2 regions of the Paenibacillus sp. FW104-T2 genome follow, and region 2 is predicted to be linked to the other one. Evidence: riboswitches for the same ligand, from Rfam matches in the RefSeq annotation. Region 2 holds a riboswitch; the other holds the start of a gene.
What was found. A riboswitch is a leader RNA that binds a small molecule or an ion and turns the genes downstream of it on or off. The one in region 2 is predicted to bind cyclic di-AMP.
Positions count from the first base shown of each region.

Region 1: another riboswitch for cyclic di-AMP. It lies ahead of AC3WQ3_RS19695 (NlpC/P60 family protein); the one in region 2 lies ahead of AC3WQ3_RS13365 (3D domain-containing protein).

Region 1 covers NZ_JBYTCE010000016.1:64,789-68,581, reverse strand. The annotation lists gene AC3WQ3_RS19705 (alkaline phosphatase family protein) at 1-340, opposite strand, end outside; tRNA gene AC3WQ3_RS19700 (tRNA-Leu) at 609-693, opposite strand; cyclic di-AMP (ydaO/yuaA leader) riboswitch at 1,055-1,186, shown strand; gene AC3WQ3_RS19695 (NlpC/P60 family protein) at 1,192-1,656, shown strand; gene AC3WQ3_RS19690 (carboxymuconolactone decarboxylase family protein) at 1,736-2,065, opposite strand; gene AC3WQ3_RS19685 (hypothetical protein) at 2,191-2,409, opposite strand; gene AC3WQ3_RS19680 (hypothetical protein) at 2,528-2,857, opposite strand; gene AC3WQ3_RS19675 (xanthine phosphoribosyltransferase) at 2,960-3,535, opposite strand; gene AC3WQ3_RS19670 (YkvI family membrane protein) at 3,739-3,793, shown strand, end outside.
Region 2 covers NZ_JBYTCE010000009.1:67,401-71,193, reverse strand. The annotation lists gene lpdD (prenylated flavin chaperone LpdD) at 1-298, opposite strand, end outside; gene AC3WQ3_RS13370 (polysaccharide deacetylase family protein) at 450-1,241, shown strand; gene AC3WQ3_RS13365 (3D domain-containing protein) at 1,370-2,044, opposite strand; cyclic di-AMP (ydaO/yuaA leader) riboswitch at 2,047-2,246, opposite strand; gene AC3WQ3_RS13360 (amino acid ABC transporter ATP-binding protein) at 2,513-3,238, opposite strand; gene AC3WQ3_RS13355 (ABC transporter substrate-binding protein/permease) at 3,225-3,793, opposite strand, start outside.

The sequences.
Region 1 (3,793 bases), on a different contig from region 2:
AAGTCAGACCCGGCACACGGTGAAGGTCCGAATATGCACCGGTAAGCAAGGAGCTGTCGATCGTGACGGACATCGTGGGAAAAGAACTGACCAGATTTTTATAATATTGCCCGTTCTTGATCAGAAATTGTAAGACAGGAAGCTCCTGCTTGCTGATTCCTTGGTCGATCGCCTGATACATTAAAGAGTCCACCATCAGGAAAATGACTTTTTTCGCATTGTTACCATTAGCGGAATTTATCCGCATCAAATCCTGTTCTTTAGGTTTCGAGCTCTGACATCCGATAAGCATGGCCAATAACAAAATCCAAGGCAATTTCCGAATCCCTTTTTTCCTCATAGACAATTCACCCCATTTATGTACATTTTGTCTTGAAAATCCTGGGGTTATTCGAGGTGCTTTTTGCCAAGAGGCAATGGGACCTGAAGAAATGCCTATTGTTCAACAATATCCTTTTTCAGCCGGCGCTCCAAACAGAAGCTCGACTTGCATACAGCTATTTTGTTTTTCTCATTTGATGAACTGCAGCATCTATAATGTATTTAAAAAACAAAAAGGTCCCCAATCTGCCAGAAAAAGCAGATCAGAAACCTCATGTATGAATTGATGCGGTCGAGAGGACTCGAACCTCCACGGGGGGTTAGCCCACACGGACCTGAACCGTGCGCGTCTGCCAATTCCGCCACGACCGCATATGGTATATCTCCGAGATAATCTATCGCGGCGACAAGAAATAATATATCATGTGAAATTCAATGTGTCAACAATTAAATGATTTGGTATAAAACTACGATAACCGAAAGTTATAAAATCTGGTCGAGACCTGACTTTCCCTGATGAGAATGAACCGTGCTCTCCTCTAATACTCCAATTTACTTATTTGTCCAATTTCTGTGCTGATGAAACACAAATTACGTTTTTGTCATCATAAATAAACATGGAGAACTACTATTTTTCACAAAAAGTCTTGAATTCCGTTAACATTGCAGAAGGAAGAAAGGTTTGACAATTACGCATTTATGCAATATAGTTTCAAAAGGTTACAAAAACTTAATTATTCATTTGCCGAGTTTCATGTTTGAAAACGGGGGAACCATTTTGGGTGAATTATTCTTATACATAGGAAATATAGGGAACCTTCTACCGAACCCTTAGCTAACTCCGTAGGCATCGAAGGGAGAACATTGATTTTGAAAAAACTGATCATTTCTATTTTTGGCGCAGCCGTTCTATTCACATCTGGTGCAGCAAGCACTGAGGCAAGCAGTATCAACACCGTCGTTAACAACATGACTGGAATTCCTTACAAGTGGGGCGGCACGACGCTGGCCGGGTTTGATTGCTCTGGATTTATGAGATATCTCTTCCAAAAATATAGCATTGATTTGCCACGTACTTCACAGCAGCAGGCCAAGGCGGGTACTCCGGTATCCAAAGCCAATATCCGCACAGGTGATCTGGTATTCTTCAACACTTCAGGCAGCGGCATTTCGCATACAGGCGTATACATCGGGGGCGGACAATTCGCTCATGCTTCCAGCAGCAAAGGTGTCAGCATTACCAAATTATCAAATCCGTATTTCAACACTCGCTACGTTACCGCACGCCGGGTGACTGGACAATTTATGTATAACAAGATGCTAGGAAAAATATAAGTTGGACAAGAAACAGGCTCTGGATCATTCCAGAGCCTGTTTTGCTGTCTAGTTATTCAGCTCACTTGCAGGAGAAACCTTAGTGCAATGCCTTTTGCACACGCATTGCGCCTTGAGACAGCGCGTGACCGCCGCCTACTGCTCCGGCTACCGCAACCGTCTCCATAATCTCCTGATCGGTTGCGCCCTTCGCACGTGCCTCTTCTACGTGGTAAAACGTACATACTTCGTTATTGGCAAACAATCCGATGCCGAGGGCAATCAGCTGCTTGGTTTTGGCATCAATGGCACCTGACTGAAAGCATTCACCCGTAAATTCGTGATACGCTTTGACTACGCCAGGCAATACATCGCTTAATTCTCCAATCTGATCCTTGTAGGCATGTACCTTATCATTCATCAATGTCATGGCTACCCGCACATCCTCTCGGCTGATAAGTTTACGAATTCTCGCTGTACCTATCTTCTCTCCCGAGTGTCGGAATTATGCCAAACCATCCATGGTAATTCCATGCATCCGTCTCCAGAGCGGCTCTATTCATCAGCCGGGCTTTGGCGCGGTTCGCTAAAGAGCTGATAGCGATAGCTGCGGTCCAGCTTGACCACACGTCTGTTCTGGCGACGGATAAGCACCTGTTCCCCATCCCATGCAACGATAATCCCTGTTACATCGTTGGACTCCAAACCATCCCGTACCACTCTTACTTTTTCACCCGATAAGCGCAGTGCATCCAATTCTGCATCACTAATCATGTCTATGGCTCCTATGTTCCAAAATAATTTACAAAAAGAGACCTAAATGAAGAGTCATTTAGGTCTCACGTGACTGTATTGGACTGTTATGTCATTCGAAAAATGTCCCGACTGAAAGTTACCGCTGCGCGTGCTCTTTGCTGTCGTTCTTCTCGAACCAAAAATCAAGCACTTTGGCGGACATCACACGTTCTTCAAGGTACTCCACTTGATGTGGTGTAAATTGTTCTTTCCAAGCGAAGGACAACTCTTCACACAAGCCTACAATGGTCAGCAACTCTGACCAGGCAACATAGCGTTTGTACCAGAAAAATTGAGGATGTTCAATCATATAGGGATAAAGGTCATCAAATTCCGTATGTTTACAATCCAGGGCACGTTCAAAATGAACTTTCGACTCCGCCAGCTTTTCAATAAAAAATTGTTCTGATGCCGGTTGGTTCCCCATGGTGTTGCCTCCTCTCCCTAACATAACCCCATTATAAATGAAATCCGCGGTCATGCAAAGGCATTGTTCAAAAAATAGGCTTTTTCCTTTAAACTGTCACATTTAATTATCGTCGAATTGCACGGTTCCATCATTCAATGAACGAATGCGCACCAAGGCTTCCACCGGAATGCCCTGCTCACGGATCGTACGTGCACCGGCCTGAAAACATTTCTCAACCACGACACCGAATCCGACGAGCTCCGCCCCTGAACGTTCAATGATTTTAATGACACCGCGAGCTGCATCTCCGTTGGCGATAATATCGTCTATAAACAAAATACGGTCGTTCTCATGAATATATTCGCGGGATACCATAATATCGGTTACGATCCCTTTGGTAAAGGAAGGTACGCGTTCACAGTAGGCATCGGGATCTGCCAGAAGTGTCTTTTTTCGACGGGCAAATACGAGCGGCACCCCAAGTTCATGTGCTGCGGCAAAAGCAACCGGAATCCCTGAAGACTCCACCGTGATGACCCGTGTCACTCCACTTTCACGAAAGCGAGCGGCAAACTCGCGGCCCATCTCCATTGTCAGTGCAGGATCAATCTGATGATTCAATAATCCGTCCAGCTTCAGCACCTGATCCGAGATGACTACGCCTTCTTGTAATATTCGTTGTTTTAATACTTCCATCATTCGACCTCCCAAGCCTATCCTATGAGGTAAAAGTATCATAGATGAGGCTGTCAGTTCAAGCGAAATCGGCTTTCCTCCATCATTGACCGATTCTGGGGACGAAAGCTTCTTACAATTGTCATGAGTTACCAGGGTCAAGCATACCTTGTACCATGGTACCCGCATGTCCAAACTATTATGGGGCCTGAGAGGGGAAACGCATGAAACAGGCATTCCGGGTGCTGCAGATCGCATTTACATACATCGGAACGGTTG
Region 2 (3,793 bases):
TCTCCGCAGTCTGTACGATCTCATCGATCTGTACACGTGTAATGGCATCAAAATGAAAGCCCATAATAACGGTTACGGTCACCTTGAGGGAATTTGCGGCCTTACGTGCAAGGCGCTCACATAATTCCTGTTCCTTATGCCCCGGAATATGGACTGCCGTTCCCACCACGCGTTCTCTTTCGGGATAAAAGGTCGCCACAGCCCCTATATGAGCTTTCCCACCCGTGATCAAAAATATCTTATCCTCTCCAGCTTCAATGACCTGCAAACGAACCGATTTCAAATCATACGTACTCATCCTAGTCCACCCATCCTTTGTGTGTATATGTAATGGTGGAATTATGAGCTTATCGACTGAATTGGACAATGAAACTTCTCACATTTATGCATAATGGACCATCACCGCGGGCATACCAAAGAGAACGCAATTTGACAAAGGAGGCTGTATCATGCGTATTCGCCTCATCGCATTCTCCATGTTGATCCTTATGTTTATGAGTGGAAGCTATTCACCTGGACAACTGCTGGCCAAACCCGTTCCAGAGAGCATGCCTGCTGCAAAGCCGGATCTATCTGAGGATGAACAACTGACACTCGGTCAGCTAAGGCAGAAATATGCCGATACGTTCAAGACCAATGGACCTTCAACCAGACAGGTAGCACTGACTTTTGATGATGTGCCTGATCCGCGCTTCACTCCGCAGGTATTGGATATTTTAAAGAAATATAATGTAAAAGCGACTTTTTTTATTGTCGGCAACCGGGCTGAGAAACATCCCGACCTCGTCAGACGGATCGTTAGGGAAGGTCACATTGTTGGGAACCACAGTTACAACCACCCTGAATTCAGTAAGCTGTCTTTGAATGCTTTTCGCAAACAAATTCTACATACCGGCGACATTATTCGTAAACTGACCGGGTATACACCTAAAATGATTCGTCCTCCATACGGGGACATTAATGAGAAACAGCTACAATGGGCCGCAAGACAGCAATACAGCATCGTCAACTGGAATGTGGATTCGCTCGATTGGAAAGGCCTCAGCAAAGAGCAAGTGAAGCAGAACGTTCTATCTGCAGTCAAGCCAGGCTCCATCATTCTTCAACACGCGGGCGGAGGCGTGGGCTCCAATCTGTCCGGTACCATTGGAGCACTTCCGGAGATTATAGATGAACTTCGATGCAGGGGCTTTAATCTGGTGACTTTGGACGAAATGCTGCAATTGCCAAAAAGCAAATAATACTCGGCTTCGTAAACCAAACACACAAGTTATAGAACTACCAATCTTGCGCGTTTTAATAAAGAAAAAGGGTACCCTTATTTCACGTTAATCGTGTCATAAAGGCACCCTTTTATTGGCGCTGATACTTATTTCAAGATATAAAGTTCAACATCCTGAAAACCAAATGTGCTCACAGACTTCTGGCTTCCAGGAATGAAAATATCAATCCGTTTCCCTTTGATCGCCCCGCCGATATCCCGGGCAGTAGCCACAAATGCCTGCTTAGGCAGCCCCGGATGGGAGTGACCTGTAACAAGAACCTTCGTACCCAGTGGGATCACACTAGGGTCTACTGCAATCGTGCCGAGTTCAAGTGGATTACCGAAGTAATCAACAGGACCCCATCCACCATTTTCGGAAGCGGCTGCAGAGTACGCTGTTGCTTTCACATCAATGGATTTACTGTAATCAAACGTTTTGCCCCAGGCCTGAACGACTTTATCATCAGCATTCACATCAAGGCTAGCTGTCGTAATCGTCTTAGCACCCGTCGAGCTTTTCGCTGCTGGAGCAGCTGAGGCCGTGTTTGCTTTTCCAGGAATCGTAATTTTCAAACCACCATAAATGTTGTAAGGTGAAATATCACTGTTTGCTTTAACCAGAGTGTTCAGTCCAACTCCATATTGTTTCGATAAGGTATAGAAGGTATCCCCCTCTTTGGCCACGTGAACAGAATCAGCGTGAGCTGGAACGGCCTGAATGAGCATTGCTGCTGTCAGCAGGGCTGTTGCTGTTTTGGCTATAGTTCTCTTCTTAATCATGGTCTTCCTCCCTCATTGTGCCTGCGAAGTTAGTTGTCGGATTCGGATGGAGGAAACCACCCTATAGGTCTCTGTTACATTCGTCTTGCGTTATGTACCCCTAATTCACCCCAAGCAGCGTGCGTTTCAATCTTCCCCTCCACGGTCTGCATCATTACATCCTCCACACTTCCTCCTCAGGAAGTTTCGGCAGGAACAATATATCACAATTTTGTAACCAGGGTCCGTAGTAAATGTTACCAACTGTCTATAACAACACATTATGATGCTTAAAAAATAAGGATTTTTCTTAAAAAAGAGCGATCAAGCAGCTCTGGAACAATGACAGAAACGTTACTTTTACGACACTGGATCCTTACCCATGCACAAAAAAACAACCCTGCTAACGTGACGTGAGCAAGGTTGTTTAATTTCGTTTTTTTGTTCATTCTATTTAATCCGGTTCACTGACTGGATCATGCTCAAAGGCTATGACAAAACTTTACCGAGAAAGTCACGCGTACGTGGATGCTTAGGTTGACCAAATACTTCATCTGGTGTTCCCTCCTCCACAATTACACCGCCATCCATAAAGATGATGCGATCACCGACTTCACGGGCAAAGCCCATCTCGTGGGTAACAATAACCATCGTCATGCCGCCTTCAGCCAGGCGCTTCATAACGTCGAGTACTTCACCAACCATTTCAGGGTCAAGTGCAGACGTCGGCTCGTCAAACAGCATCACATGCGGCTGCATCGCAAGCGCTCTGGCAATGGCAATCCGCTGCTTCTGCCCACCAGACAGCTGACTTGGATAAGCATCTTTTTTATCCAATAGCCCCACGGTTTTAAGCAAGTCTGCGGCGATCTGCTTGGCTTCCTGTGCAGACTGCTTTTTGACTTTGATCGGGGCAATGGTAATGTTTTGCTCCACGGTTTTATGCGGAAACAGATTAAAGTGCTGGAACACCATCCCCATTTTCTCCCGCGTTGCATTAATGTTGTGTTTGGGATCCGTGATCGATACGCCTTCGAAATTAATTTCACCTGAAGTAGGCTGCTCCAACAGGTTAAGACAGCGAAGGAAGGTACTTTTGCCTGATCCTGAAGGACCAATCACGACAACGACCTCGCCCTTGCCAATTGAGACATCTATGCCTTTAAGTACTTCATTTTTGTCGTAGGATTTGTGTAATTGTCTAACGTCTATCACTTGCACTCAACTTCCTTTCCAGTCGACCCAGCAGCTTGGACAAAATGAATGTCAATACAAAGTATATGGCTGCTGCAATAAGGAACGGATTCATTCCTTGGTACGTAATGTTTTTGACTACACTTGCCTGATACATGATATCAACCATACCAATGACCGAGATAATGGAAGATTCCTTGATGATGGTTACGAATTCATTACCGATGGCAGGCAGTACAGCTTTGAAGGCCTGAGGCAAAATAATAAATCTCATGGCCGCGGCTCTACCCATCCCAAGCGAACGGGCTGCTTCCAGTTGACCACGGTCAACGCCTTGAATCCCTGCACGGAAGATCTCTGCCAGGTAAGCACCACTATTGATGGAAAGTGTTAAAATACCCGCCTGAAGAGGCGAGAACGTAATACCAAATGTCAAGGCAAGACCATAATAAATAATCATCAATTGAACCAGCATCGGCGTACCGCGTATGACTTCTACATATGCCGTACCAATCCACCGCAAAATTGCTGTATCATGCATTCGGAATAAACAAATGATCAAACCGATGATTACCC